2 linked regions of the Phenylobacterium montanum genome follow. The protein of the gene in region 2 interacts with the protein of the main gene of each other region in a pairwise test. Links are inferred from orthologs where the notes say so. Each region holds a gene or a part of one and is shown on either strand. Other genes may lie near its edges.

What was found.
Region 1: the proteins of recA (region 2) and dprA interact in binary tests that used the Bacillus subtilis proteins (3 or more experiments, as listed by UniProt). The link is inferred for Phenylobacterium montanum from one-to-one orthologs.

The regions. Positions count from the first base shown.
Region 1 is NZ_CP073078.1:5,393,962-5,408,724, forward strand. What follows is about bases 3,644-6,608. They hold dprA (DNA-processing protein DprA), read right to left. Parts: upstream 5,697-6,608; coding sequence 4,590-5,696; downstream 3,644-4,589. Other genes in these bases: topA (type I DNA topoisomerase), read right to left, coding at 3,644-4,474; plsY (glycerol-3-phosphate 1-O-acyltransferase PlsY), read right to left, coding at 5,693-6,349; KCG34_RS24740 (c-type cytochrome), read left to right, coding at 6,469-6,608. In the rest of the region: KCG34_RS24715 (EamA family transporter), read right to left, coding at 34-948; KCG34_RS24720 (glutathione S-transferase family protein), read left to right, coding at 1,116-1,793; more of topA, read right to left, coding at 1,838-3,643; more of KCG34_RS24740, read left to right, coding at 6,609-7,395; KCG34_RS24745 (hypothetical protein), read left to right, coding at 7,583-7,837; KCG34_RS24750 (NAD-dependent succinate-semialdehyde dehydrogenase), read right to left, coding at 7,847-9,352; KCG34_RS24755 (NAD(P)/FAD-dependent oxidoreductase), read right to left, coding at 9,408-10,739; KCG34_RS24760 (GNAT family N-acetyltransferase), read right to left, coding at 10,744-11,280; KCG34_RS24765 (aspartate aminotransferase family protein), read right to left, coding at 11,340-12,731; KCG34_RS24770 (gamma-glutamyl-gamma-aminobutyrate hydrolase family protein), read right to left, coding at 12,728-13,501; KCG34_RS24775 (ABC transporter ATP-binding protein), read right to left, coding at 13,498-14,625; KCG34_RS24780 (ABC transporter permease), read right to left, coding at 14,637-14,763. UniProt on the Bacillus subtilis protein: Protein that helps load RecA onto ssDNA during transformation. Binds cooperatively to circular ssDNA, is able to bridge different segments of DNA. Favors the loading of RecA onto SsbA- or SsbB-coated ssDNA and formation of RecA-DNA filaments.
Region 2 is NZ_CP073078.1:4,908,788-4,923,446, reverse strand. What follows is about bases 348-3,208. They hold recA (recombinase RecA), read right to left. Parts: upstream 2,382-3,208; coding sequence 1,314-2,381; downstream 348-1,313. Other genes in these bases: KCG34_RS22500 (hypothetical protein), read right to left, coding at 2,543-3,208; alaS (alanine--tRNA ligase), read right to left, coding at 348-860. Outside these bases: more of alaS, read right to left, coding at 1-347; more of KCG34_RS22500, read right to left, coding at 3,209-3,547; KCG34_RS22495 (hypothetical protein), read right to left, coding at 3,538-4,782; KCG34_RS22490 (class I SAM-dependent methyltransferase), read right to left, coding at 4,888-5,703; KCG34_RS22485 (SIS domain-containing protein), read right to left, coding at 5,847-6,887; KCG34_RS22480 (GntR family transcriptional regulator), read left to right, coding at 7,012-8,478; KCG34_RS22475 (amino acid ABC transporter ATP-binding protein), read right to left, coding at 8,641-9,399; KCG34_RS22470 (amino acid ABC transporter permease), read right to left, coding at 9,396-10,355; KCG34_RS22465 (NAD(P)/FAD-dependent oxidoreductase), read right to left, coding at 10,368-11,690; KCG34_RS22460 (transporter substrate-binding domain-containing protein), read right to left, coding at 11,687-12,508; KCG34_RS22455 (PAS domain-containing hybrid sensor histidine kinase/response regulator), read left to right, coding at 12,748-14,659. UniProt on the Bacillus subtilis protein: Multifunctional protein involved in homologous recombination, DNA repair and competence.

The sequences.
Region 1 (14,763 bases), 480 kb from region 2 along the record:
AATAGGCGCGTTCGAGGCGCGCGAAAATGGGCTCTATGCCGGCTCGGCGGCGGCGATCACCGGCGCGCGGCGGCCGGGCCAGAAGATGTTGACCGCCAGGCCGCTCATGATCAGGCCGGCTGCGGCCAGCTTCCAGGCGGGCAGGGGCTCGCCCAGCACCACGGCCGAGGCCGCCATGCCGAATACGGGGACCAAGAGGGCCATGGGCGTGACCGTCGCCGCCGGGTGCCGCGCCAGCAGCCATCCCCAGCAGGCATAGCCGAACAGGCTGTTGCCCACCGCCTGCCAGACCACGGCCGCCCAGGTCGCCGCGTCGGCATGGGCGAAGCCCTCGCGGATCGCCGGCCAGCCGTCGAAGGCCAGGGTCAGGGCGATCAGCGGCGGAAAGGCGAACAGGCTCGACCAGACCACATAGGCCAGCATGTTCACCCGCCCGCTGGCCCGCGAGACGATGTTCCCCCCGGCCCAACTCAGCGCCGCCAGCAGCGACAGGCCAAGGCCAACGGGCGTCGCCGCCCCGCCGCCGGCGTGGCTGAGGATCACGCCCAGCCCGCCGATGGCCAGGATCAGGGCCAGACCCTGGTGCGGCCGCACCTTCTCGCCGGTCAGGGCCATGGAGAGGCCGATGGTGAAGAACACCTGGGCCTGCATCACCAGCGAGGCCAGGCCCGGGGAGATCTGGCCCTTCATGGCGATGAACAACAGGCCGAACTGCCCGGCGCCGATCAGAAGCCCATAGCCGATCAGATGCCACCAGGGGACCTTCGGCCGCTTGATGAAAAAGATCGCCGGGGCAGTCACCAGCATGAAGCGCAGCGCGGCCAGGGTCAGCGGCGGCAGGTGCTGCAGGGCGATGCGGATGACCACGAAATTGGTCCCCCACACCGCCATCACCGCCAGCGCCAGCAGGAAGTGGCTGAGCGGCAGGGCGGCGGATCGATGGGTCATGGCGCAATAGGCGCCTTCGCCAAACGCTGCGACGCCGTCTCCTGAAGCTTGTTGATCGGTTCGGAAATAGGAACCCAGCCTGCAAGTCTCAACCGGCGCCGACTTGATCCAGGACAACGCATCCGTTGGGCGGTTCGGCAGCATCGCCCCGACAGTGGAGAGCCGCCATGGCGCAGATCGCCTTCCATTCCCTGGCCGAGAGCGCCTACCTCTGGACGGCGATGATGGTCGCCGACGAAAAGGGCGTCAGCCATGACCTCTCGCTCATCGAGGTCGGTTCGCCCGAGCACCTGAGGCTGCATCCGTTCGGCAAGATGCCGGTGATGCAGCATGGCGAGCTCTTCCTCTACGAGACCGCCGCCATCGCCCACTATGTCGACCGCGCCTTCGATGGCCCGCCGCTGCAGCCCGCCGACGCAGCGGGCCAGGCGCAGGTGATCCGCTGGATCAGCATCGTCAACGCCTACGTTTTCCCGGTGATGAACCGCTTCATGAAGGAGCGGCTGGTGCGGCCCGCCTGGGGCGCCGAGCCCGACCAGGCCTTCATCGCCTCGGCGCGCGAGCCCCTGGCGCTGCAGATGCGGCTGATCGGCGAGGCCGCCGGCGCCTTGGGCTATCTGGTCGGCGATCGCCTGACCCTGGCCGACTGCTTCCTGTTCCCGCACCTGCTGTTCTTCGGCCGCACGCCCGAGGGCGCGGCGATGCTGGAGCGCTCGCCCCAGGCCGCCGCCTGGCTGGCCCGCATGACCGCCCGGCCCAGCTATGTCGGCGGGGCGATGAGCCGGATGTACGAAGCCTTCGGCAGCCTGCCTCGGCCCAAGGGCCTGGCCTGGGCGGCGGATTGAACGCGGTGGACCTGCGGCGCTGAGGCTACGGTCCGCGCGCCAACCTATTCCGCCGCGGTCTTCTTCGCCGTCGGCTTCTTGGCCGCGGCCTTTTTCGGGGCAGCCTTTTTCGCCGGAGCCTTCTTCGCCGCCCCCGGCTTTTCCGCCTTGGGCTTGGCAGCCTTGCCCTTGGCCGGCTTCTTGCCGCCGCCCTTGGCTTCGCGTTCGGCCAGCAGGGCCACGGCTTCTTCCAGGGTCAGTTCCTGCGGGTCCTTGCCCCTGGGCACGTTGGCGTTGGTGCCGCCGTGCTTGATGTAGGGGCCGAAGCGACCGGCCAGGATCTTCACCGGCTCGCCGTCGGCCGGGTGGGCGCCCAGCTCCTTCAGCGCCGCAGCCCCGGCGCCGCGTGCGCCGCGGCCGCCGCCGGCGCGCTTTTCCGCCAGCACCGTCACCGCGCGGTTCAGCCCGACCTCGAACACCTCGTCGGCGGTCGGCAGGTTGGCGTAGGTGCCGTTGTGCTGCACGTAGGGGCCATAGCGGCCGATGCCGGCCAGGATCATGCCGCCGTCGTCCGGGTGGGCGCCCACCTCGCGCGGCAGGGACAGGAGGCGCAGGGCCTTTTCCAGGTCCATGCCCGCTGGCGGCCAGTCCTTGGGCAGGCTGGCGCGCTTGGGCTTCTCGCCGCCGGTCTCTTCGACGTAGGGGCCAAAGCGGCCGATGCGCAGCCACACGGCCTGGCCGGTGGCCGGGTTCTGGCCGAGTTCCCGGTCGCCGCTTTCAGCGGCCTCTTCCCCATCCGGCGCGGCGATCGGGCGTGTATAGCGGCATTCCGGATAGTTGGAGCAGCCGATGAAGGCGCCGAACTTGCCGGTCTTCAAGGACAGCCGCCCGGTGCCGCAGGTCGGGCACACGCGCGGGTCGGACCCATCGCCCTTGTCGGGGAAGATGTGCGGGCCGAGGGATTCGTTCAGCGCATCGAGGATGTTGGTGGTGCGAAGCTCGCCGATCTCGCCCACCTGGGCGGCGAAATCCTTCCAGAACTCGCGCAGCAGCGCCTTCCAGTCCAGCTCGCCGGCCGAGACCAGGTCCAGCTTCTCCTCCAGCGCCGCGGTGAAGTCGTATTCCACGTAGCGGCGGAAGAACTGCTCCAGGAAGGCGGTGACCAGCCGGCCCTTGTCCTCGGGGATGAACCGGTTCTTGTCCATCCGCACATAGGCGCGGTCTCTGAGCACGGTCAGGATCGAGGCGTAGGTGGAGGGGCGGCCGATGCCCAACTCCTCCATCTTCTTGACCAGTGAGGCTTCCGAATAGCGCGGCGGCGGCTCGGTGAAGTGCTGGTCGGCGCGGGCGGCCAGGACCTTGGCGTCGGCGCCTTCGCGGATCGCCGGCAGGCGCCCGCCGTCCTCGTCCGCCTCGTCGTCGCGGCCTTCCTCGTAGACGGCGAGGTAGCCGTCGAACAGCACCACCTGGCCAGTGGCGCGCAGGCCGGTCTTGCCGTCGGCGCTCTCCAGCTCGACCGTGGTCCGCTCGATCCTGGCGGATTCCATCTGCGAAGCGATCATCCGCTTCCAGATCAGCTCGTAGAGCCGGCCCAACTCGGGCTCCAGCCGCAGCGAGCCCGGGTTGCGCGACAGGCTGGTCGGGCGGATGGCCTCGTGGGCCTCCTGGGCGTTCTTGGCCTTGGTCTTGTAGATGCGCCCGCTCTCGGGGACGTATTCCTTGCCCCAGCGGCCGGCGATGACCTGGCGGGCCTCGTCGATGGCCTCGGGCGAGGACTGCACCCCGTCGGTCCGCATATAGGTGATCAGGCCGACGGTCTCGCCGCCGATGTCGACGCCTTCATACAGCCTCTGCGCCGCCTGCATGGTGCGCTGGGCCGAGAAGCCCAGCTTGCGCGCGGCCTCCTGCTGCAGGGTCGAGGTGGTGAAGGGCGGCGGCGGCGAGCGCCGGCCCGGCTTCTTCTCCACCGAGGCGACCTTGAAGCTGGCCGCCTCGACCGCAGCCTTGGCGGCCGTCGCGTCCACTTCGTTCGAAAGGTCGAACTTGGAGAGCTTCTTGCCTTGGTGCTTGACCAGGCGGGCCAGGAACGGGTCGGTCCCGGCGGTCACGTCGGCGTCGACGGTCCAGTATTCCTGGGTCTTGAAGCGCTCGATCTCGATCTCGCGATCGACGACCAGGCGCAGGGCCACCGACTGGACCCGGCCCGCCGAGCGCGCGCCCGGCAGCTTGCGCCACAGGACCGGCGACAGGGTGAAGCCCACCAGATAGTCCAGGGCCCGGCGCGCCAGATAGGCGTCGACCAGCTCCATGTCGATGTCGCGCGGGTGCTTCATCGCCTCGGTGACGGCCGACTTGGTGATGGCGTTGAACACCACCCGCTCGACCGTGGCGCCCTTGACCGCCTTCTTGCGGTTCAGGACTTCCAAGACGTGCCAGCTGATCGCCTCGCCCTCGCGATCCGGGTCGGTGGCCAGGATCAGGCGGTCGGCGCCCTTCAGCGCGTCGGCGATGTCGGAAAGCCGCTTGGCCGCCTTGGCCTCGACCTCCCAGGTCATGGCGAAGTCGTCGTCGGGCTGCACCGACCCGTCCTTGGACGGCAGGTCGCGGACGTGGCCATAGCTGGCCAGGACCGTGTAGCCGGAGCCCAGGTACTTGTTGATGGTCTTGGCCTTGGCCGGACTCTCGACGACGACGACGTTCATGCGTTCGATCTATAGGGGAGGAAAGAATTACGCCGCAACAGCCGAAGGTTCGCGCGGCGGGGGAAATTGGGGAGGCGGGGCGGCCCTGTCAACCGAAGAAGGCTGCGGCAGTGGCTCAGGACAGGTCGCCCGAGGCCACCAGGCCCCCGGCCAACAGCTCCGCCCGGCCGGCCAGGGCCAGCTCCATCAGGGCGGCATAGACCCGCGGCGCAGGGGCGCCCGTGCTGCGCACCAGCTCGTCGCGCGGGGTCGGCGTGGGCGAGAGCAGGGCGGCGATACGCTCGACAAGGGCCGCGTCCGGCTCCTCGAAGCCGGCCGGGTCGTAGGGCGAAGGGCCAGGCTCGCGCAGACGCGGCGCGTGCTCGATGGCCCGCAGCACGTCCTCGATCCCCTCGCACAGGGCCGCGCCCTGGCGGATCAGGTCGTTGGTCCCCTTGGCGCGCGGGTCCAGGGGCGAGCCGGGCACGGCCAGGACGTCGCGGCCCTGCTCCGCGGCCAGGCGGGCGGTGATCAGGCTGCCGGACCTCAGTTCGGCCTCGACCACCACCACCGCCAGGGACAGGCCGGAGATCAGCCGGTTGCGGCGGGGGAAGTCCTTGGCCTGGGCCCGCTGGCCCGGCGCGCTCTCGCTGACGATGGCGCCGCGCTCGGCCAGGCGCTGGTAGAGGCCGGCGTGCTCGGGGGGATAGATGTCGTCGATCCCGCCGCCCAGCACGGCGACGGTTCCGGTCTCCAGCGCCCCCTCGTGGGCCGCGCCATCGACCCCACGGGCCATGCCCGACACCACCACCAACCCCTCGGCCCCGGCCGCCCGGGCGAGGTCGCGGGCGAAGCGCTGGCCGGCCGCCGAGGCGATCCGCGCGCCGACGACCGCGATGGCGCGGCGCTGCAGAAGGGCCGGATCGCCCATCACCCAGATCACCGGCGGCGGCGGGTCCAGCGCCGCCAGCATGGGCGGGAAGGCGGGCTCGGCGCCGATCAAAAGCCGCGCGCCCAGCCGCTCGCCGGCCTCGATCTCGCGCTCGGCCTCGGCGGGCGAGGGGATGCGGGGCGGCGTCATCCGCCCGCCGCGCCGCGCCAGTTCCGGCAGGGCGTCTAGCGCCCGGGCCGGCGAGCCGAACCGGCGCAGCAGCTGCGTGAAGGTGACCGGCCCCACGGTCTCGGTGCGGGCCAGCCTCAGCCAGTCGCGACGCTCGGCGGCGGAGACCTCGGACGCGCTCATTCCGCCTGGGCGGCCTCGGCGGCCTTCTTGGCCCCGATCTTCGGCTCCTGGCCCTTGAGCAGGCGGGCGATGTTCTCGTGGTGGCGGATATAGATCAGCACCGCCAGGAACACCGCCATCACCACCACCGGATAGCCGGAATGCAGGGCCAGGGCGAACAGCGGGGCCAGGGCCGCCGCGGCAAGGGCGCCCAGGGACGAGATGCGGAAGATCACCGCCACGGCGATCCAGGTGGCGCCGGCCAACAGGCCCACCGGCCAGGCTACGGCGAACAGGGTGCCGAAGAAGGTCGCCACCCCTTTGCCGCCCTTGAAGCCCAGCCAGACCGGGAAGCAGTGGCCCAGGAACGCCGCCGCGCCGGCCATGGACGCCGCCGCCAGGGGATCGGCGCCGGGAGCGATCCGGTCGATGAAGAACCGCGCCAGAAGCGCCGCCACCGCCGCCTTGCCGCCGTCGCCCAGAAGGGTGATCAGGGCCAGGTCGCGCCGGCCGGTCCTCAGCACGTTGGTCGCGCCGATATTGCCCGAGCCCACCTTGCGGATGTCGCCAGCGCCGCCCAGGCGGGTGGCGATCAGGCCGAACGGGATCGAACCCAGGAGATAGCCGCCCAGCAATACGACTGCGATCGCGACCGGTGTCAGTCCAGCCGGCATGGAATCCCCCTTCAAAGCCCTTGACCGGTTTCATCTCATGCGTTCGACGGGCGTGGAAGGGGCGACTTGCGTAGTGCGCCGGCTGCGGCCAAGCTCGGGCGGGGTTGGGGGATGCTCGCATGAAACCGATCTGGCCGGCGGCCGTAGGGCTCGCGGCGATGGCGCTGGCGGCGTTTGCGGCGGCCGAGACGGCATCGGGCGACTGGCTGTACCCGGCTGGCGTTCGGGGCGCGGCCGCCAAGGCCGACGCCAAGGCGCTGCGTCGTCTGCCGGGCTCCAAGGCCGGCTTCACCGACGCCCAGCTGGGCGACCTTGGCCACGCAGTCGACTGGCGGCCCGCCGAGCACCCACCCATGCCGCCTGCGGTGGCCGAGGGGCAGGGGCCAGCCGGCGCCTGCGGCTATTGCCACCTGCCGGACGGCGCCGGGCGGCCGGAGAACGCCTCCCTGGCGGGCCTCCCGGCCGACTACATCCGCCGCCAGGTCGCCGACTTCGCTTCGGGCGCACGCGCCAAGGGCTCCGCCTTCCGCCCGATCCAGCTGATGACCGACACGGCCCAGGGCGTCGATCCCAAGGCGGCGGCCCAGGCCGCCGACTATTACAGCCGCCTGAAGTTCACCGCCCATGTCCGGGTGGTCGAGGCCGACAGGATCCCGCCCTTCGTCGCCGAACACTTCGTCTATGGCTTCGGCAAGGGGACGCGGGTCCCGCTGGGCCAGCGCATCCTCGAAGGGCCGGACTCGATGCAGCGGTTCGAGTTGCGCGACAGCCATGTCGGCTTCGTCGCCTATGTGCCCAAGGGCGCGATCGCCCGCGGCGCGGCCCTGGCGGCCCCTTGCTCCGCCTGCCACGGCGTGGGCCTCAAGGGCGGCCTGGGACCGCCCCTGGCCGGCCGCTCGCCGACCTACATCGCCCGCCAGCTGTTCGCCTTCCGCACCGGGACGCGCAGCAACCCTGAAGCCGCGCCGATGCGCGCTACGGCTGGCGGATTGAACGACACCCAGATCATCGACCTGGCCGCCTATGCGGGGAGCCTCAGACCTTAGGCGTCGCCCCTTTCCGATCGGATATTCGGCGTCCGCTCGATTCGATCGGTATCAATTTACCGATTTGGGCGGACTCTCCATGGCCATGAGCATACAATGCGTTGCATCACCGGCAGCGGCCTTTCGGGCGCCGGTGGCTGAGAGAGACCCCAGTCCGCTCCCGCCTCAATGTGCGAAGGAGCCGACTATGCGGGTGTTCAGCCTGTACGCTCACCGAGTCTATTCGATCGTTCCGGATCTGGTCCTCGATGTCGTCGACGATTTCGATCAGGCCCGCCATCTGGCGCATCAGATATTGCGGCAGCCACCCGTTCCATTGGCGGTTGAGGTGCGGGAGGACGCGCGATTGCTGTTCAGCTTGGATCGGAACGGGGTCTCATGGCCGGCCCGAGGAGAAACCGTCCAATCCCCAGCGGGATTGGAGCCCGACCAGCTGCTGTAGCGCCAAGCCTCACCCCAGCCCGCCCAGGCACACATATTTCAGCGACTGGTAGTCGGCCAGGCCATGGGCCGAGCCCTCGCGGCCGTAGCCGCTCTCCTTGACCCCGCCGAAGGGAGCGTATTCGCTGGAGATGGCGCCTTCGTTGACCCCCACCAAGCCGCTCTGCAGCCGGCCGGCCACGCGCCAGATGCGCTTCTGGTCGCGGGTGCAGAAGTAGGACGCCAGGCCGAACGGGGTGTCGTTGGCCAGGGCCACCGCCTCGTCCTCGGTGGAAAACCGCGCCAGCGGCAGGACCGGGCCGAAGATCTCTTCGCAACTGCCGCGCATGTCCGCCGGCATGTCGGCTAGGACCGTAGGCTGGAAGAAGCTCGGTCCCGCCGCATGGCGCGCGCCGCCGACCAGCACCTTGGCGCCCTGGGCCTTGGCTTCGCCCACCAGGCGCTCGACCTTCTCGATGGCGCGCGCGTTGATCAGCGGGCCGATGTCGAAGGCGCCGTCCTGGGCTGCGCCCACGGTCAGCTTGCCGACGGCGGCGGCCATGCGCTCGGCCAGGGCGTCATATATGCCGTCCTGCACCAGCACCCGGTTGGCGGCGATGCAGGCCTGGCCGGCGTTCCTGAACTTGGCCTTCATCAGGGCGTCGACGGCGATGTCCAGGTCGGCGTCGTCGAACACGATGAAGGGGGCGTCGCCGCCCAGCTCCATCGACAGGCGCTTGAGGGTGTCGGCCGACCCCTTGGCCAGCAGTTTGCCCACCGGAGTCGAGCCGGTGAAGGAGACCTTGCGCACGCGGCTGTCGGCCAGCCAGACGCTGGAGATCGCCGGCGTGCGCTCGCGGCTGGCGGGGATGATGTTGATCACGCCTTTCGGGATGCCGGCCTCCTCGGCCAGGGCCACCAGGGCTAGGGCCGACAGCGGGGTGTCCTCGGCCGGCTTGGCCACGACCGTGCAGCCCGCGGCCAGGGCCGGGCCGAACTTCCTGGCGATCATGGCCATGGGGAAGTTCCAGGGGGTGATCACCGCCGCCACGCCCACCGGCTCGCGCACCGCCAGCATCTTGCGGCCGGCGATCGGCTCGGGGATCACGTCGCCGTTCTCGTGCTTGATGGCCTCGGCGAACCACTCGATGTAGCCGGCGCCATAGGCGATCTCGCCCCTGGCCTCGGCCACCGGCTTGCCCATCTCCCAGGCCATCAGCCGGGCCAGGTCGTCGGCGTTTTTGTTGATCAGGTCGAACCAGGCGCGCAGCAGCGTCGAGCGCTGTTTGGCGGTGGTCTCGCGCCAGGAGGCGAAGGCGGCGTGGGCCGCGTCCACCGCCTGGGCCGCCAGCTCCGGCCCGCCATCGACGCAGGCGGTGATCAGGGCGCCGTCAGCCGGATTGACCACGTCGAAGCGCTGGCCGGATGGGTCGTCGATCCAGCGGCCGTCGATGAAGGCGCCGGTCCTGATCAGGTCCAGGCGGCTGATGCCCAGGGGGTTGGCCGCCGGGCGCTCCAGGGTCGCGGTCGTGGTCATGCGGGCGCTCCGATGATGGGGGATTGGGTCTTTGATATAGGAACCGAACGCGTCATCAGCCGAACCGGTCCTTCAGTTCGAAGCCGGCCAGGGCGCCGGCGAGGTAGAGCTTGCGCAGGCCCGGCAGGGGAAACCGCGGCGGCGGCCGGCGCATGAAGCCGGGCAGGGCGGGCGTGTCCAGCCCCGCCGCGAGCCGAGCCAGCTGGGTGCCGGTCTCGCTGCCCATGGAGACACCCGAGCCGTGATAGGCGCAGCCCATCAGGATGGTCTGGTCCTCCTCCAGCGCGCCGCAATGGGGCGCGAGGTCCGCCGAAAGATCGACTAGGCCGCGCCAGAAATGAGTGATCTCGACGTGGCGCCAGGCCGGGAACATGGTGTGGAACTCCGCCGTCAGCCGCGCGCGGAAGGATCGCGCCGAGGCGTCGCTTCCGCCCAGGCCGCCGCGCCCGCCGAACAGGAAGCGGCCGTCGGGCAACAGGCGGAAATAGTGCAAGAGGGCGCGGCTGTCGTCGACCGCCTGGGTCGAGGTCCAGCCCTGGGCGGCCTGCTCCTGAGCCGTCAGGGGGCGCGTTGCGATGATGTTCGACAGGACCGGCAGCACCCGTCCGCCGATCTGGGGATTGATCTGCTCGGGCGGATAGCCGCCGGTGGCGACGATCACCTTCCTGGCCACGACCGAGCCCGTCGCCGTCTCCAGCCGGTGGGCCTGGCCCTCGCGCCGCCAGCTAGTGACGGCGCTGTGCTCGAACAGCCTGGCGCCGTGGCGGGCGGCCGAGGCGGCGAGGCCGCGCACATAGTTCAGGGGATGCAGGCCGAAGCCCACCGGCTCGCGCAGGCCGCCGACGAAGCCGGCGGAAAGGCCGCGCTCGACCAGGGCCTCAGCGCTGAGGAGTTCGCGCTCGTGGCCGGTCAGCGCCAGGATCTCCTCGCGCTCGACCTTCTGCTCGGCGAAGGCCCTGGGGCTGTGGGCCATGGTCAGCTCGCCCCCGGGCTGCGGCTCCGCCTCGATCGCCTCGTCGCGCAGGACGCCGGCGACCCGCTCGACCGCGGCCAGGGTCAAGGCGTGATAGCGCCTCGCCTCGTCCGCGCCCCAGCGCTTGGCCATGGCGGCCAGCCCCAGCTTGTCGCCGCCCGGCACGCAGAAGCCGCCGTTGCGGCCCGAGGCGCCCCAGCCGATCGGCCCGGCCTCCAGCGCCACGGCCCCGATCCCATGCTCGCGGGCCAGGTGCAGGGCGGCGGAAAGGCCGGTGAAACCGGCGCCGATGATGGCGACCTCGGCTTGGATATCGCCCTCCAGGCGGGGGAAATCCCGCCCCGGCCGGGCGGTCGTCCGCCACAGGCTGTCGACCTCCGTCAGGTCATAGGTGTCGCCGTCATAGAGGGCCATGGGCTCAGAGCGCCTTGTCCAGCACCACGAACTCCAGGCCCGCCACCCTTGGCGTACCGAAGCGGGCGTCGTCGTACGGGAACGGCTTGCGCGCCCCAGTCAGCCGATAGCCGCGCCGTTCGTACCAGGCGATCAGGGTGTCGCGCAGGTGCACGACGGTCATCTCGGTCCGCCTGGCCCCGAGCGCCGCGGCGTGCGCCTCGGCCGCCTCCAGCATGGCCCGCCCGACGCCGCCGGCCTGCAGGCCGGGCTTGACCGTGATCATGCCCAGATAGGCGTAGCCCTCGTCGATGTGCGGCTCGACCATGGCGCAGGCCAGGATGTCGCCGCCGGCCTCCCGGCGCAGCAGGAGCAGGCTCGGCGTAGGCGTCGCCGCAAGCTCCTCGGCCAGCAGGGCGAGGCTGGTCCGCTGCCCGTCGATATAGCTGGCCTCGGTGGTCCAGCCGGCTTCAGCGCCCTCGCCGCGATAGGCGGAGTTGACCAGCTCGACCACGGCCGGCAGGTCGGCGTCAGTGGCGGGTGCGATGACGAAGTCGGGCATGTTTCAGTTCACCGAAAGCAAGCCCTTCCCCCAGCGAGGGGGAAGGGTGCTTCTTGGCCTCAAGCCGCCGCCTTGATCTCCTTCAGGGCCGGCAGGGCCTCGTCCAGCGCCTTCCTGATGGTGCCGACCAGCTGGTCGATCTCGGCGTGGGTGATCACCAGCGGCGGGCTGAACACGATCGAGTCGCGCACGGCGCGGACCATCAGGCCGTGCTTGATGCAGAGGTCGCGCACGATCAGGCCGGCCGGGCCCTCCTTGCCGCCGAAGCGCTTGTTGGTGCCCTTCTCGGCGACGATCTCCACCGCCCCGATCAGGCCGACCGAGCGGGCCTCGCCGACCAGGGGATGCTTGGCCAGTTCGGCCAGGCCCTTGGCCAGGTAGGGGCCGGTGTCGGTGCGGGTGCGCTCGACCAGGCCCTCGCGCTCGATGATCTCGATGTTCTTCAGCGCCACGGCCGCAGCGGTCGGATGGCCGGAATAGGTGAAGCCGTGCACGAAGTCGTCGCTGACGCTGCGCAGGGCCTCGACGATGAAGTCCGCCACGCCCACGGCCGAGATCGGCAGGTAGCCGGAGGACAGGCCCTTGGCCATGGAGACCAGGTCCGGCTTGATCCCGTAGTGGTGGAAGCCGAACCATTGGCCCAGCCGCCCGTAGCCGCAGATCACCTCGTCGACGGCCAGCAGGCAGCCGTACTTGCGGCACAGGGCCTCGACCTTGGGCCAGTAGCCCTCGGGCGGGATGATGACGCCGCCGGCGCCCTGGATCGGCTCGCCGATCACCGCGGCGACCTTCTCCGGCCCGACTTCGAGGATCTTGCTCTCGATGGCGTCGACGGCGCGCTGGCAGAAGGCCTCGGGGTCTTCGCCGAAGCCCTCGTTGAACTGGTAGGGCTGCATCACATGCTCGATGCCCGGCACGAACGGCCCGCCCTGGGCGTGCATGTGGCTCATGCCGCCGAGGCTGGCGCCGGCGATGGTCGAGCCGTGATAGGCGTTGTTCCGCGCGATCAGCACGTTGCGCTCGGGCTGGCCCTTGAGCTGCCAGTAGTAGCGGGCGAGGCGGATGATGGTGTCGACCGCCTCCGAGCCGGAATTGTTGAAGAACACGTGGCTCAGATTGCCGCCCATCAGCTGGGAGATCTTGGTCGCCAAGAGCACGGTCGGCGGCGAGGCGGTCTTGAAGAAGGTGTTGTAGTAGGCCAGCTCCAGCATCTGGTCGTAGGCGACCTTGGCCAGCTCCTCGCGGCCATAGCCGACCTGAACGCACCAGAGGCCCGCCATGCCGTCCAGGAGCGGCGTTCCCTCGCCGTCGAAAATGGTCGAGCCCTGCGCCCGGGTGATGATCCGGGCGCCGCCCAGATCCTGCATCAGCTTGTGGTCCTGGTGGCAGGGCAGGTGGTGGGCCACGTCCAGGCGGCGCAGCTCGGCGATGTCGTAGTTCTTCAGGGTCATGACGCAGTCCTCAGATCGGAAGCGGCCAGCTCGCCGCGCAGGGCGCGGCCGAGCAGGCGGAAAAAGCCTTGGCTGTCGGGATTGGCCTCGACCTGCCATTCGGGATGCCACTGCACGGCGACGACCGGAGCCCCGTTGATCTCGGTCGAGATCGCCTCGACCACGCCGTCCGGAGCGACGGCCTCAACTTTCAGGCCCGAGCCCAGCCGGCCGATCCCCTGGAAGTGGACGGAATTGACTGTCAGCTCGGTGCGGCCCAGGCTTCGCGCCAGGACGCCGCCCGGGGTCAGAGCCACCGGATGGAAGTGGTCGAACATCGCGTCAAAGCTGACGTCCAGCGGGGCATGATGAGCGATCAGGTCGGGATTCTCGCTGGTGTCCCGGCGCAGCGCGCCGCCAAAGGCCACATTGAGCTCCTGCAGGCCGCGGCAAACCCCGAACACGGGCTTGCCGAGGTCCATCATCGCCTTGGCCAGGCTGAGGGTTATTTCGTCCCGCCCAGGGTCGAAGGGGCCGGGTGCGTCGTCGATCGCCTCGCCATAGCGGTGCGGTTGAAGGTTCGAGGGGCTGCCGGTCAAGAGCAGGCCATCTAGCCGCGGGGCCACCTCCTGCGCGCTCATCAGGTCGGGCATGGCGGGAACCAGCAGGGCCGCGCAATCGGCGAACTTCATCGCCGCCCGCACATAGCGGTTCATGACCGCCTGGGCCGGCTCGGGCTCGACGATGCGCGTGCAGCAGGCAATGCCAAGGACGGGGCGGGCGGCGGTCATGACAACAGCACCGCGGGCGAGCAGGCGTGCCAGGCGAGCCATACCGGCTCGTCCCAGGTGAAGTCCTCCTGGTCCTGACGGGTGAGGTTGGTTCTGAGGGCCTTCACCCGCCGGCCATTGTCCAGCTCGACTTCGTAGACCGACTCCGAGCCCAGATAGGAGATCTGGCGGATGATACCGGCGGCGACGTTGGTCCCGGGGCGAGCGTCTTCCAGGAGCGGGGCTTCGGCCCCGTTGACGCGTTTGTGCAGCTCGATCTTCTCGGGCCTGAGGGCGACCCAGAGGTTGGTCTGGTGCGCTCCGGTGACGCCGTGGTCCAGGAAGATCGGGGCCGGCAGCTCGGGGCTGTCGATCACCGCATGGTCCGGCTCGTCGACGCTGAGCTTGCCCTCGAACAGGTTCACCGAGCCGATGAAGTCGGCGACGAAGCGCGAGTTCGGATATTCGTAGAGGTCGGACGGCGTCGCCACCTGTTGCAGGAGGCCCCGGTTCATCACCGCGCAGCGCGTGGCCATGGCCAGGGCTTCGTCCTGGTCGTGGGTGACGATCAGGAAGGTGATGCCGACCTTTTCCTGCAGGATGGCCAGTTCGGTGCGCATGGCCTCGCGCAGCTTGGCGTCGAGGGCCGAGAGCGGCTCGTCGAGCAGCAGCACCCGCGGCCGCTTGACCAGGGCGCGGGCCAGGGCCACGCGCTGGCGCTGGCCGCCGGACATCTGGTCGGGCTTGCGCGCGCCGAAGCCGTCCAGCTTGACCAGGGCCAGGGCCTCTTCCACCCGCTGGGCGCGCTCGGCGGCGCCCACCCCGTCGACCTTGAGGCCATAGCCGACGTTGTCGGCCACGGTCATGTGCGGGAACACGGCGTAGGACTGGAACACCATGTTCACCGGCCGCTTGTTGGGCGGGATCTTGCTGATGTCCTGGCCGTCGATCAGGATTCGCCCCTCGGTCGGGGTCTCGAAGCCGGCGAGCATGCGTAAGAGAGTGGTCTTGCCGCAGCCGGAGGGGCCCAGCAGGGCGAAGAACTCGCCCTCGTCGATCGACAGGGAGACATTGTCCACCGCCACCATCTTGCCGAAGCGTTTGGTGACGTTCTCGAAGCGGATGATGGTCTTTTTCTCGCTCATTCGTGTCCGTTTCAGCCGCCGGCGACGTCGCTGGCCATCTCGGTCCCCTGCAGGCGCAGGGCGATGGCGGTGAGGGCGACGGTGATGATGATGAGAACGGTCGAGACCGCGTTGATCTCGGGCGTCGGTGAGAAACGG
Region 2 (14,659 bases):
ATCAGGAAACAGGACGAGCGCAGGTGGTCCGAGATCACCCGGTGGCTGGGAGCGTGCTGCCCCTCGGCCTTGACCCCGGTCAGCTCGACGCTGGCGGCGATCAGGTTTTTGAACAGGTCGATCTCATAGATGCTGTGCACGCCCTGCATGATGGTCGAGAAGCGCTCGAGCCCCATGCCGGTGTCGATCGAGGGCTTGGGCAGCGACACGCGCCCGCCGTCGGCGGACTGGTCGAACTGCATGAACACCAGGTTCCAGAACTCCATGAACCGGTCGCCGTCCTCGTCCGGCGAGCCGGGCGGGCCGCCGGCGACAGACGGGCCGTGGTCGTAGAAGATCTCCGAGCAGGGGCCGCAGGGGCCGGTGTCGCCCATGGACCAGAAGTTGTCGCTGGTCGGGATGCGGATGATGCGGTCGTCGGAAAAGCCGGCGATCTTGCGCCACAGGACCGGCGCCTCCTCGTCCTCGGCGTAGACCGTGACCAGCAGGCGATCCTTGGGCAGCTGGAAATGCTTGTCGATCAGGGTCCAGGCGAACTCGATCGCGCCTTCCTTGAAATAGTCGCCGAAGGAGAAGTTCCCCAGCATCTCGAAGAAGGTCAGGTGGCGGGCGGTATAGCCGACATTGTCCAGGTCGTTGTGCTTGCCGCCGGCGCGCACGCACTTCTGCGACGACACCGCCCTGGGCGCAAAGCGGGTCTCGGCGCCGGTGAAGATGTTCTTGAACGGCACCATGCCGGCGTTGACGAACAGAAGCGTGGGATCGCTCTGCGGCACCAGAGGCGCGGACGGCGTCACGGCGTGCCCATTGTCCCCGAAATAGTCCAGGAAGGTGCTGCGGATCTCTTTCAGGCTAAGCATAGCGGCTCCGGCGTCGGACGAAGGACCCGTCCGCGTTACATAGGTTTCAGGCCTCCATATAGAAAAACCGGCCCCGCGTCGCCAAGCTGCGTTTGGATGGGCGCGCTCCGGAAGCGTGCGGCGTCGTCTTTCGCTAGGGCGGTCGAGATCGGATGGAATAATATCCGCTCATCCCGGCGAATGCCGGGACCCAGATCATAAAGCTCCAGACGGTCGCCAATTTCTTCAGGATCCAGGTCCAAAGCCTGCGCCATAGGATCTGGGTCCCGGCATTCGCCGGGATGGGCGGTTGAGGAGGGGCGCTGGCCCAAGATTCGACCTGTCCCGAAACGAAAAGGACGCCCAGGGCTCGGGGGGGCCCGGACGTCCTTCCATCGCTGCGGCCGTGCGGGGTTCGCTTCGGCGACTGGCGGGTCAGCGGGATCCGCCGAAACGAAGCGGCCGCGGCGAAGCCTATTCCACGTCGTCCGGAGGCCCGCCGACCAGGAGTTCCTCCTCGATCACGTCGGCCTTGCCGCGCACGGCCTTTTCGATCTCGGCCGCCATGTCGGGATTGGCTTTCAGGAACTCGCGGACATTGTCGCGGCCCTGGCCGATACGCTGGCTGTTGTAGGAGAACCAGGAGCCGGACTTCTCCACCACCCCGGCCTTGACGCCCAGGTCGATGATCTCGCCCAGCTTGGAGATGCCCTGGCCGTACATGATGTCGAACTCGACCTCGCGGAACGGCGGGGCGACCTTGTTCTTGACCACCTTGACCCGGACATTGTTGCCGATGATCTCGTCGCGCTGCTTGACCGAGCCGATGCGGCGGATGTCGAGGCGGACCGAGGCGTAGAATTTCAGCGCATTGCCGCCGGTGGTGGTCTCGGGACTGCCGTACATCACCCCGATCTTCATGCGGATCTGGTTGATGAAGATCACCAGGGTCTTGGCCTTGGAGATCGAGGCGGTCAGCTTGCGCAGGGCCTGGCTCATCAGGCGGGCTTGCAGGCCGGGCAGGCTGTCGCCCATCTCGCCCTCGATCTCGGCGCGTGGCGTCAGGGCCGCCACAGAGTCGATCACGATCACGTCGACCGCGCCCGAGCGCACCAGGGTGTCGGTGATCTCCAGCGCCTGTTCGCCGGTGTCGGGCTGGGAGACCAAGAGGTCATCCAGATTGACCCCCAGCTTGTGGGCGTAGGAGGGGTCCAGCGCATGTTCGGCGTCGACGAAGGCGGCGGTGCCGCCGGCCTTCTGCACCTCGGCCACCACGTGCAGGGCCAGCGTGGTCTTGCCCGAGCTTTCCGGCCCGTAGATCTCGACGATCCGCCCCTTGGGCAGGCCGCCGATGCCCAGGGCCAGGTCCAGGCCCAGCGACCCGGTCGAAACGGACTCGATCTCGACGATCTTGCCCTTCTCGCCGAGCTTCATCACCGAGCCCTTGCCGAAGGCCTTGTCGATCTGGCTCAGCGCCGCTTCCAGCGCGCGCCGCTTGTCCGCGTCATCCCGTCCCACGAGTCTCAACACCGTCTGGTTCATTTGCGATCCGACCTTATCCCACGATTCTCGCCGCCGCCCGGCCGCGTCGCCCACCGGCCATCGCCCGCGAACAGGATCGGACTGTACATGGTTTGTTCAGGTTGGCAATACGTTCTCATCGTGAGTTGAAAACTGCTTTCGCGACGGAGCCACCCAACGGATCAGTGGTAGGTCGGCTTAGTCCCGTCCTCGTATCGAAAATCGATCCGGGGCGGGATGGGTCGGTCCGCCGGCGCCACCCCGCCGGGCAGATCGCGATAGACCCGTTCCGGGCACGAGAGGAGCAGGCCGGCCTCGTTCAGAATGGGGCGAGCCGCGACCATCTCGGCGTCGGTCAGGCTCCAGAGCATTCGGCCTTCGCCCAGGTTCTCCAACCTTCCCCTGCCCGGCTCGCAATTGATCCAACACCCAAGCTGTCCGAAACTCAGGACCGGCGCGGAGAGATGCCGCTCGCACAGAAGGTTCTGTTGGCACAGATCCCTCAACAACGGGTGTTTCTCCTCCCAGAACCGTCGCGTCGCGTACCCCCACCAGTTGTCCATTTCGCTTCTGCAGACTTGCCCCCTTGGAGCGAAGTAGGGCGGGACACTGCTGTCCATTGGATAACCGCGGGGCCGGCATAGAGCGTCGCGGATGAATACGTAGCCGTATTCGGCGCCCATGCTCGTGGCGGCCAGGCGCAGCAGTTCGCTGCTCACAGCCAATGGATCCCCCTGCACAGGAAAAAGGAAATGCGCGTGCAGAGAGCGTTGGCGCCCCGCCGGGGGTTCGCCGACATAGTCCCTCCGGTCCCAGGGCGCCCATCCCGTCGCATCGCCACCAAAGGCGATACGGTTGCGTTCAGCGCCAACCGCCTCGCGAAAGCCGTCGAGCATGAGGCCGTTGGCGCCCAATGCCCCTTGCAGTCCTCCACGTGCGATCTTTTCAAAGGACTTAGGCTTGATGAGGCGGCTCCGGTCCTCCCCAGGGACATGATAGCTCGCGTATCGAATTTCCTCGAACAGCCCGCATTTCTTGGCGGCGGCGACCATGAACTCTGCAGCAGGCTCGATCCCCGGCCAGACGGAGCCGTGCACATCGACGCCGCAGATCAGGTTTTCCCGCCAGTCGACATCCAGCGCCCAGCCGATCTGGCGCAGATCAAAAATGTCCGAGGTCACGAACATGAGCGGAATGCCTTAGCCATGTCGCGCATGCGCATAAATTCGGCGAGGGCGACCCTGTTGGTAAAATCATTGAGGCGGCGAATGCCCGGCACGTCAGGCATTTCCTCCTGGCGCTCTTCCGGCTTTTGGCGAGGAGACCAGGTTTCGTAGGGCCGGAAGTTGTACCCCACGTCCAACTGGGGCCTGACTATCGCCAACACGTCGGGCCGCCGTACGCTCTGAACGACCATACCCGTGCAGTTCGTGAAGCTCAGATTGAAGCAGATCTCCTTGAACTCGTTTGATCTCGCTAATCGTAAAGCTTCTTCCACTCCGTCGTCGGCATGGCCCGTTTCGAGGCCGCGTGAAGATGTCACCTGCGGGCGCCCGCGCAGCAATACCTCATCGTATCCCTCCGGCCTTTCGGGCAAATCCATGTTCGGCGTCGAGCCCAACAGGATGTCGCCATAACCGTTCGTCGGGACATAGATGCGAAGCTGGGGCGTCCTGCCCGGCATGCTGTTGATCGCGGCGCGGATCGAGCTGACGGTCGCAACCGGCCATTTGCTTCCATCGGAAAGCTTCGCACTTCGCCAAACTGGGTACTCCAAACCACCGACGATCCTGCGGTCCGGTTCGGTTCCGATGGGCGGATGCTGGACCGTATAGACCGGCTCAGCCGGCTGGACCTCGAAGGGGTCTGGCGGTGGCCCGTTCCCTCCGATCCCGCCGTTGCCGCCTTGGATCGGAATCAGCCGCCCGCCCTCCAGATGGACCGGGCCGACGCCCCACGAACTCGTCGGGCTGGCAGGGGCGTTATCAGCTTGCGGCGTTCCGGTCTCGCCGGGTGTTGGCCCGGCGTCGCCGCCGTCCGTCCAGCGGCCACGCCAGTCGCGCGGCTGTTCCGGACTATATTTCGCCAGAGCATCCTCGACGGTCGCAATCCGCACCGCTCCCCGCCAGTCCAGTTCGGTCAGCCGCAGTTGCAGCGCGGCTATCATGGCCCGCGGTTCGTGACCGCAGTTCAGCGCCTCAGCGACCACGCGAAGGCCGGCCGACAGGCCGGCGACATCCAGCTCGCGGCCATAGGCGCCCTTGATCAGGACATCGAGTTCGCCAGCCGGGCGCGGCGCCAAACCCGAGACTGTCGTCCGCAACAACGGCACGCCAGCCAGGGACAGGCCATCCGGGCCAAAACTCAGTCCGAGCGCGCCGGACCCGTCGGCCAGCCGAAAACGCCGATCGTAGACGGTCAATCGAGCCTCCTGAATTTGGGGAAAGGCTCAGCTTATATGTTCTTATTTTGTTCTGGTCAAGGTGGGTATGTCAGCGGCGTTTGTCGGCCCTCGGCGTCCACCCGCCTAAGGCGCCGTCACCGTCACCTTCAGGAACGTCGCTGGGATCGACGTCTTCCCCTTGTCCGCGCTGGTGTTCTGGGCCTCAAACAGGCCGTAGAGCTGGTCCAGCAGGGCGCCGTCGCGGCCGTCTTTCCGCGCCGCCTCGAAGGCGTTCATGGTCGGGCCGTAGTAGTCGCGGAAGGCGTCGACCAGGGCCGCGGGCTGGTGCGGGTAGTTGAAGACGTAGGTCTCGCGGGCGAAGGCGATGTTTTCGCGCGGCGCGCCGGCGGCCCCGAAGCGGGCGGCGACCTCGTCCTCCACGCCCCACAGCATGGGGCTGACGAAGCCCTCGGGCGGGGGCGGGGAGAAGGCGGCGCTGATCTTGAGGATCTGGGCCACGAGGGTGGGATCGCCCGGGATCCAGTTGCCCATGACGACGCGCCCGCCCGGTTTGGTCACGCGGAGCATCTCCCTGGCCACGTCCATCGGCCGCGGGGCGAACATGGCGCCGAAGATACTGACCACCAGGTCGAAGCTGTCGTCGGCCAGGCCTTCGAGATTGGAGGCGTCGCCCTCCTGGAAGCGGCAATTGGCGAGGCCGAACTCGCGCGCGCGCCGGTTTGCGGCCTCGACCAGGTTGGCGGCGATGTCGACGCCCAGGACCTCGGCCCCGCGCTGCGCCTCCGGGATGGCGGTGGTGCCGTCGCCGCAGCCCAGGTCGAGCACCTTCATGCCGGGGCCGACGCCCAGGCTCTCGACCAGGGCGTCGCCGCTCTCGCGCATGCTGGAGGCGATGCGCGTGAAGTCACCCTTTTCCCAAAGCGCCTTGTTCGGATTCATCGAATGGTCCCTTCTCACCCTGCCGCGCCGGCCGCGGCCTGCCTGAAGCGATGGAACGGGAACTGAAACGTGAGAAAGCGATACATTAGCGGAAGACCGCGGCGGAGCGAAGCGCCCGCGGGCACACCGCGGCGCGTCGCTTTTCAGTAGGCCACGCGGCGATAGTAGCGGCGGGTGGTCAGGGGGTGGTCGCGCATCACCTCCAGGTGGGCGCTGACCCGCTCCAGCACCGTGGCCAGGATCACCGGCGAGATCAGGGCGCGGACCTCGGCCGAGATTCCCGGCAAGGCGAAGGCGGCGGCGTCCAGCACCAGCAGTCGGTCGGTGTGGCCGTCGGCGAAGCGCTCGACGCGCTCGGCCAGGGGGCGGGCCTCGTCCTCGCCCTTGAGCACGATCAGGCTGACGCCCGGCTCGACCAGTTCCAGCGTGCCGTGGAAGAAGTCCGAGGCGTGGACCGGGCGGGTGCGGATCCACTGCATCTCTTCCAGGATGCACATGCCGTAATAGTGCGCCTGGGGCCAGGCGGCGCCGGCGGCGGTGACGATGGGGCCAGCGCCCTCGGCGATAAAGGCGGCCATGCCCCTGGCCTGGGGTTCGAAGGCGCGCTTGATCTCCAGCAGCAGGGCCGGCAGGCGGGCGAGTTCGGCCAGGGCGGCGTCAAAGCCGGCGAATTCGCCACGGTGGCGCATGACGGCCAGGACCAGGATCAGGGACTGCAGATAGAAGGACTCGCACGAGGTGTCGTCCTCGGCGAAGTTGACCAGGGCGTAGTCGGCCAGGGCCGCCAGGGGTGAATCTCCGTGACCGGTCAGGGCGATCACCGCAGCGCCGCGGGCCTTGGCGACCTCGGCGACCGCAAGGCTTTCCGCGGTGGTTCCCGACAGCGAAGGGATCACCACGATCGATTGCGGGCCGAGGGCGGCGTGGCCGGTCAGGACCAACTCGGCCGGCCGCTCGAGGTAGGCGGGAAAGCCGGAGCGGCGGCGCAGCAGCTCGAAGGCGGGCTGCATGAGCAGGCCCGCGCCGCCTGTGCCGAGGAAAAAGAGATTGGCGGCGCCCTTGTCCAGCAGGGCGTCGACCGCCGCCGTGATCGGCTGGGCCAGGGCCACGGCGCCGGACTGGATGCGCAGGAAGCGCGGCTCGTCGAAGTTCAGCATGGCCGCGCCCGTTCTGTTGTCAGACATCTGGATTGCGGCGCACTATTTCAGGGCGTTCACGGCTGTCAAGCGGACCGGCCTATGCCTTGACCAAATCGCACGGTTCAGGCTCCTTTCGCAAGCCGTCGCCTTGTCCGACAACCCGGAACCCATGACCTCTCCCCTCGCCCTGCAGGAACGCTCGGTCGCCGCGCGGCTGCGCCAGCAGATCCTGGCGTTGATCCGCTCGCAGGGCTGGGGGCCGGGGCGCCGGATTCCGACCGAAGCCGCCCTGAAGGCCATGTTCGGCGCTTCCCGGCCGCCCCTGCGCGAGGCGCTGAAGCGGCTGGAGCAGGAAGGGGTGATCGTGGCCGAGCACGGCCAGGGCCGCTTCGTCGCCCCCGCCGCCGCCGCGCGGGTCGAACGGCCGGCCACCGCCTTCGAGAGCCTGACCGAGATGCTGCGCCGTTCGGGTTACGAGGCTCAGACGCGGCTGTTGTCGGTGGGCGAGGTCGGCGCCGAACCGGAGGTGGCCCAGGCCCTGGGCTGCGCCACGGGCGCGCCGGTGCTCCGGCTCGAGCGGCTGCGCACTCATGCGGGCGAACCGCTGATCTATTCCCTGGCCTATGTCCCGGCCGCGCGCCTGCCTGGGCCGCTGTACGAGGCCGACTGGACCGCCTCCCTGATCGCGCGCCTGTCCGAAGGCGGTCCGCCGGTGCGGATGTCGGCGGCCACGGCGAGCGCGGTTGAGCTGCCGGCGGAAACCCAGGGCCGATGCCGGTTGGGCGGCTTCGGCCCGGCCATGCTGATCGCCGAGACCGGCTATGACGCCGCCGGCGCCCCCGCCCTGTTCGCGCACGACTATCACCGCGGCGGGCTATTCTCGTTCAGCTTCGCCCGCACCCGGCTTGGAGCCGATGCTCGGGGATCGATCAGCCAGGCCGCGCGGCTGGCCGCCGATCTGCGCGCCCTGATCGCCGAGCAGGGCCTGGGTCCGGGCGACCAGCTGCCGACCGAGGCGCAGCTGACCGCGGCTTTCGGCGTCTCCCGCTCGGCCCTGCGCGAGGCCCTGAAGGGGCTGGAGCAGGATGGGGCGATCCGGGCCGAGCATGGCCGGGGCCGCTTCGTCACCGCCCTGGCGCGGATCGAGGTCGCCCGGCCGATCACCGCCTTCGAGAGCGCCACCGACATGATGCTGCACGCCGGCCTCGACCCGACGCCGCGGCTACTGGACTTGGCCGAAGAGCCCGCCCCACCCGAGATCGCCGAGGCCTTGCGGCTGGCCGAGGGCGCGCCAGTGCTGCGGATCGAGCGGGTGCGCCTTGACGGGGCGGCGGCGATCCTGGCCTCGACCGACTTCGTGTCCCCGGCCCTGCTGTCCGCCGAGGCGGTCCGCTGCGACCGCGGCGGCTCGCTGACCGCGCTGCTGGAGGCGGCGGGCCGCCGGCCGGTGATGTCTACCGCCAAGGCGACCGCCGCCGCCCTGCCCGCGCACCTGCAGGCCCGGCCCGAATTCCGGGACTTTGGCCCGGCCTTCCTGATCGAGGAGACTTGCTACGACGCCGCCGGCGAGCCGGTGCTGGCCTCGATCGAGCATCACAAGGGCGCGGCCTTCTCGTTCGGCTTCGTGCGGCGGTAGGCGCCGCAGCCGTTGCGTGGTTCGAGACGCGCCCCTGACGGGGCGCTCCTCACCATGACGAGGCTTTTTGCGGTTCACCCAATCCAGTCATGGTGAGGGCTCGCGCAAGCGAGCGTCTCGAACCACGCAATCCAGATTGCGCCATCCATTTCCCAATGGCCCTCAGCGCAGAATCTGCTGCAGGAAGGCCTTCGCCCGCTCGGTCTTGGGTTGGGTGAAGAAGGCCTCCGGCGCTCCCTGCTCGACGATCTCGCCGCGGTCCATGAACACCACGCGGTCGGCGACCTGACGGGCGAAGCCCATCTCGTGGGTCACCACCACCATGGTCATGCCCTCGCGGGCGAGGCCGAGGATGGTGTCCAGCACCTCCTTGACCATTTCCGGATCGAGGGCGGAGGTGGGTTCGTCGAACAGCATCACCTCCGGCTCCATGGCCAGGGCCCGGGCGATGGCCACCCGCTGCTGCTGGCCGCCGGAGAGCTGCTGGGGGAACTTGGCCGCCTGGTCGGACAGGCGAACCTTGGCCAGGTAGGCCTCGGCGCGCTCGTGGGCGGCCTTGGCCGGCAGCTTGCGCACGACGCGCAGCGGCAGGGCGCAGTTCTCGACCACTGTCAGGTGCGGGAACAGGTTGAACTGCTGGAACACCATGCCGACCTGCCGGCGCGCGGCCTCGACGGCCTGGGGCTCGCGGGTCAGGCGCTGGCCGCCGACCCGGATCTCGCCCTGGTGGAAGCCCTCCAGCGCGTTGACGCAGCGGATCAGGGTCGACTTGCCCGAGCCCGAAGGGCCGCAGATCACCAACCGCTCGCCGGGCGCCACGGTCAAAGACACGTCGGTCAGGGCGACGAACGCGCCATAGCGCTTGAACAGTCCGCGGATCTCGATCGCGGGCGCGGCGCCTTGGGCCTGAATTTCGCTCATCGCATGTGCGCCCGGTTGAAGTGGCGCTCCAGCCTGGCCTGGAGGACTTCCAGCACCATGGACAGAAGCCAGTAGATCAGCGCGGCGGTGATCATCATCTCCAGGTGCCGGAACTCGGTCTGGCCCTGGGTGCGGGCCAGGTACATCAGCTCCCAGACCCCCACCACCGAGACCAGCGAGCTGTCCTTCAGCATGGCGATGAACTGGTTTCCGGTGGGCGGAATGATGATGCGCATGGCCTGGGGCAGGATGATCCGGGCCAGGGTGTCGAAGGGCTTGATGCCCAGGGCCCTCGCCGCCTCCCACTGCCCGCGGGGGATGTTCTCAATCCCCGCACGGAAGATCTCGGTCATGTAGGCGCCATAGCAGAGCGACAGGGCCGCAACGCCCGCGGGGATAGGTCCGATCACGATGCCCAGCTGCGGCAGGCCCAGATAGATCATGTAGAGCTGCATCAGGAGCGGCGTGCCCCGGAACAGCGAGGTGTAGAAATTGGCCACGCCGAGCGCGACGCCGTTCTGCGACAGCTTGGCGATCGCCCCCACCATGGCCAGGAGCGAGGCCAGGACGATGGAGATGGCCGAGATGTAGATGGTGGTCACCAGGCCTTGGGTGACCAGAAAGCCGATCTTGCGCCGGATGAAGTCGAAGCTGAGATCAAAGGAATAGAAGAAGTAGAGCAGCAGGCCGGCCAGGCCGAGCCAGACCAGCGCCATCTGCCAGCGCAGCGCCAGCCTGACCCACACGCGCCAGGCCAGCGCCACCAGCACGGCGGCGAGGGCCGCGCCGATGACATCGGCGGGAAGGTCGGCGAGGGTTTTGACGCCCGCCTGCTTTGCGGCCAGCGAGCCCAGATGGACGTACCAGAGCAGGCCGAACAGCATGGCCAGGGCGGGCGCGAACACCACCGGGCGGGACATCAGCGGCGGATAGTCGACATTGTCCGGATGCTGCATGACGCCCTCGCCTCAGCCTGCCGACCGATCGCGGCCGGCCCCGCGTTCGCGCCAGAAATCGTTGGCCTGGAGCCACCAATAGGTCGCCTGCACCGCCGCCCGGCCGGCCGGGCCGCCGTTCCAGTCCAGGCCGAAGGGGGCGAACAGGCGGTGACGGTCGCTGTCGCCGGCTATGGCCTCGGCGATCACCCGCCCGCCGATGGCGGTGGTGTTCAGCCCATGGCCGCCGAAGGCGGTGCAGGACCAGAGGCCGGGGCCGAGGGGGCCGATCTGCGGCATCAGGTGGCGGGCATAGGCCATCAGCCCGGACCAGGCGATCTCGACCCTCAGATGCTTCAGCTGGGGATAGGTCGAGGCCATGGTGTCATGCAGCAGGGTCGCGAGACGGCGCGGCTCGGAGGTGCGGGTGGTGATCTTGCCGCCCCAGAGGATGCGCCGGCCGCCATCGACCAGGCGGTAGTAGTCGCCGGCCCGGCGGTTGTCGCCGATGCCGGCGCGGGTGCGGATGGCGTCGCCGATGGCCTCGGGATCGGGCTCGGTCAGCATGACGTAGGTGGCGATGGGCAGGAAGCTGCGCGCCAGGGCGGGCACGAGATGGCCGGTATAGCCGCCAGAGGCGATCAGCACGTCCCGGGCGCGGACCTCGCCGCCGGCCGTGCGCACGCGCGGCGCCGCGCCGTCATGCTCCAGCACGAGGGCCGGCGAGGCCTCGAAGACGCGCCCGCCCTCGACCTCCAGGGCGCAGGCGATCGCACGGGCGTAACGTAGCGGGTCGATGTGGAAGGCGGCGGGGTCGTAAAGCGCCTGGTAGTAGCGCTCGGACCGCAGCAGGCTGCGCACCTCCTCGGTCGGCTTGAACTGGACCTGATAGTCGAACTCCCGCGCCAGCCAGTCGCGCCGGCTCTGCAACGCCGCGGCGGCGTCATAGCGCATGGTGCTCATCACGCCTGGGGTGCGGTCCAGACCCTCGGGTTGCAGCCGCCGGATATTGTCCTCGACGATAGCGACGCCCTCGATCGAAAGGCGGTGCAGGGCCAGCGCGGTCTCGGGCCCCGCCCGGCGGGCGATCAGGTCGTGGCCCGCGGAATAGCCTGGCGAAACGAAACCACCATTGCGCCCCGAAGCGCCCCAGCCGACCCGGTTGGCCTCGAGCAGCACCACCGACCTGCCGCGGCGAACGAGGTGAAGCCCGGCGGTCAGGCCAGCGAGGCCGCCCCCGACGATGCAGACATCCGCCTCCAGCGTCCCTTGCAGGGCCGGCCGCGCGGATGCGTCGGCGGGCAGGCCGCGCCGGTAGAAGGTCTCCACATAGGCCGAGTCCGTCTGCCCGCTCACTGGGTGTAGTCGCGCCCGTACCACTTGCGGGTCAGGTTCCCCAGCGTGCCGTCGGCGCGCATCGCCTGGATCACGTCATGCAGCTTGGCGGTCCACTGGGGGTCATCCTTGTCGGTGACGATCGCCAGCGGCTCCTTGTAGGCGATGGTGTTCGGAATGATCTTGATCGGATAGCCGCTCTTGATGGCCCGCAGCGCCGTCTGCTCCGGCGCCAGCACCGCGTCGATGCGCACCCCGTCGCCCAGCCTCAGGTCGTCGAACGGCAGCATGGAGTCGGCGTAGGTGTGCACCTGGCCGGGATTGACCAGGTACTTCACCGGCGGTGCGCCCGGATCGTCGATGGCCAGGCGGCGGCGAATATAGTCCTCGGAGGTGGTGGCGGTCTCGACCCCGATCTTCTTGCCGTTCAGGTCGGCGGCGGTGCGCGCCTTGCTGTTCCTGTGCACCACGAAGACATAGGGGCTGTAGTAATAGACGCTGGCGAAGGAAACCACTTGCGAGCGGGCCTTGGTGGGGGTGATCGAGCCGATCGCCACATCCCAGCGGCCATGCCAGTGCCCGCCGGTCATGGTCGCCCAGTCGGGGGTGTCGAAGCGGGTCTTGACCCCCAGGCGGCGCGCCACCTCGTTGGCCACGTCGATGTCGAAGCCCACCAGCTGGTTGCGGTCGTCGAGGAAGCTCTGCGGCGGCCAGGCGCCGTTGGTGGCGACCTTCAGCGTCTTCGTCGCCATGACCCGGTTCAGGGTCGCTCCGGCCTCGGCCATGGTCGCCGTGAGCGTCCCCAGGGCCAGCAGGGCTGCGACCAGAAACTTGCGCATGAAACCTCCCTGAACACGCCCGCCGAATTTAACGATCCTGCGTCACAGACTCGCACCTTGTCAGACAAGGATCGAACAATCCAGCCGCCTGGAAAGCAAGCAATCCATCTAAGTCGGGGGTCACTTGTCAGACAAGTTGGCGCTCTCGCGCCTTGCCGGCGTTTCGTGGTACGTCTCCGGCAGAGCTTGGCATCGAATAGCGTCGTTGCGCGTTTCGCCACGATACTGGGCGGTCATCCATGACAGTGCGACCCAACACCCGCACCGAGGCGGCGCCGGATGACCCCTGGCGCGGACCCTGGCCGGCGCGTGCGTTCATGGCCGGAGCCGGGACGCTGTTCGGCGAGGACTCCGGCGAACACACCGGACCCGCGTTCCGCGCGCTGACAAGGCGGGTCGGGCTGTTGCTGCTGGTCGGCGTCGTCACGGCGTTCCTGCTGCCGGCATGGCTCTGCGCCCTTTGGCTGCTCGCCCAAAGCATGCTGATCGCGGCCGAGGCCTTCCATCCGGCGCCCGACCACGCGCGCTCCGCCGCCTCGGACGGAGGATTGCTGGCGATCGAGCTGCTGGAAGGCCTGACGTGGGCCAGCCTGGGTGAGGCGCTGTGGCTACAGGCGGACACTACGGCCGTGGCCGCCGGCGTCGCTCTGTGGACCGGACTCTGTGTCTGCACCGCGCGCCGGATCACCAGGAGCCCGCGCCTGGAGATGGTCGAGATCGCGCCGGTGCTGGCCATCGCCACCTTCCTGCTCTGGACGCCAAGCGCGCAAGAGCGGCACCCGCTCCTGATCCTGGCCGTGCTGTGCGCGGTCACAGTGATCGCGCGCAGTCCCGCCAGCCTGAAGATCTGGCCGCACCTTCGACGGGATCAAACCGCCGCGCCCCCCGTCGCCGGATCGCAATCGCCGGCCCCGGACTACGAGATCCTGACCGAGCGCCACGGCGAGGTGGCGGTGCAGTCGAGAGCCGACGGATCGATCGCCTTCGTCTCGGACACCTGCCGCCAGCTCGGCTATGCGCCGGACGAGCTCCTGGGCGCCAACGCCCTTGATCTGATCCACCCGCACGATCGGCGGGGCGCGATCCGCTCGCGCAGGCGACTGCTCAAGGGGCGGCTGCGCCAGACCGAAGGCCCGCGCGATTTCCGCATCCGGTGCAAGGACGGCGGCTATGTGGCGATGGAGGCCAGCTCGACCGCGATCCGCGGGTCGGACGGCCGGGTCGGCGGGGTGATCACCGTGCTGCGCGACGCCGCCCACCGCCGGAAGGCAGAACGCGAGCTTCTGGACCGCAGCCGCCAGGCCGAGGCGGCGTCCAGCGCCAAGTCGGAGTTCCTGGCCACCATGAGCCACGAGATCAGGACGCCCCTGACCGGGATCATCGGCTTCGCCGGCCTGCTGGAATCCACCCCCGACCTGCCGGGGCCTGCGGCGACCTATGTCGACCGTATCGTCACCGCCAGCCGCACCCTGCTCAGTATCGTCAACGACGTGCTGGACTTCTCCAAGCTGGAGTCCGGCAAGGTGGCCCTGTCGCCGGTGGTCCTGGATCCGCGGCGGTTCATTGCGGACACGGTGGAGCTGGTGCGCGCCCAGGCCCGGGCCAAGCGCCTGGCCCTGGAGGTGGAGCTGCCGGCGGACCTGCCGTCCCGGGTGGTCGCCGACCCCCTGCGCGTGCGCCAGGTGCTGTTGAACCTTCTGACCAACGCCATCAAATTCACCGACCGCGGGGGGGTGAAGGTGCGGGTCGCCCATCTGCGCGAAGGCGGCGGCCTGCTGCGGATCGCGGTCACCGACAGCGGGGTGGGCATCGCCGGCGAGGCCGCCGAGCGGCTGTTCCAGCGCTACTCCCAAGTCGACGACTCCGCCGAGCGGAGCCAGCAAGGCTCGGGCCTGGGCCTGGCGATCTGCAAGGCGCTGGTGGCCCTGATGGGCGGGACGATCGGGGTGGACACCCAGCTGGGCCGCGGCTCGACCTTCTGGTTCACCTTCCAGGCCCCGAGCACCGCCGCCGCGCCGGCCGAGGGCGAAGCCCAGCCGGCGCCGGAGGCCCGCAGCGGCCACGGCGCCCACATCCTGATCGTCGACGACGTGGCGGCCAACCGCGAGCTGGTGGGCGCGCTGCTGACCAGCTTCGACTACCGGGTCAGCG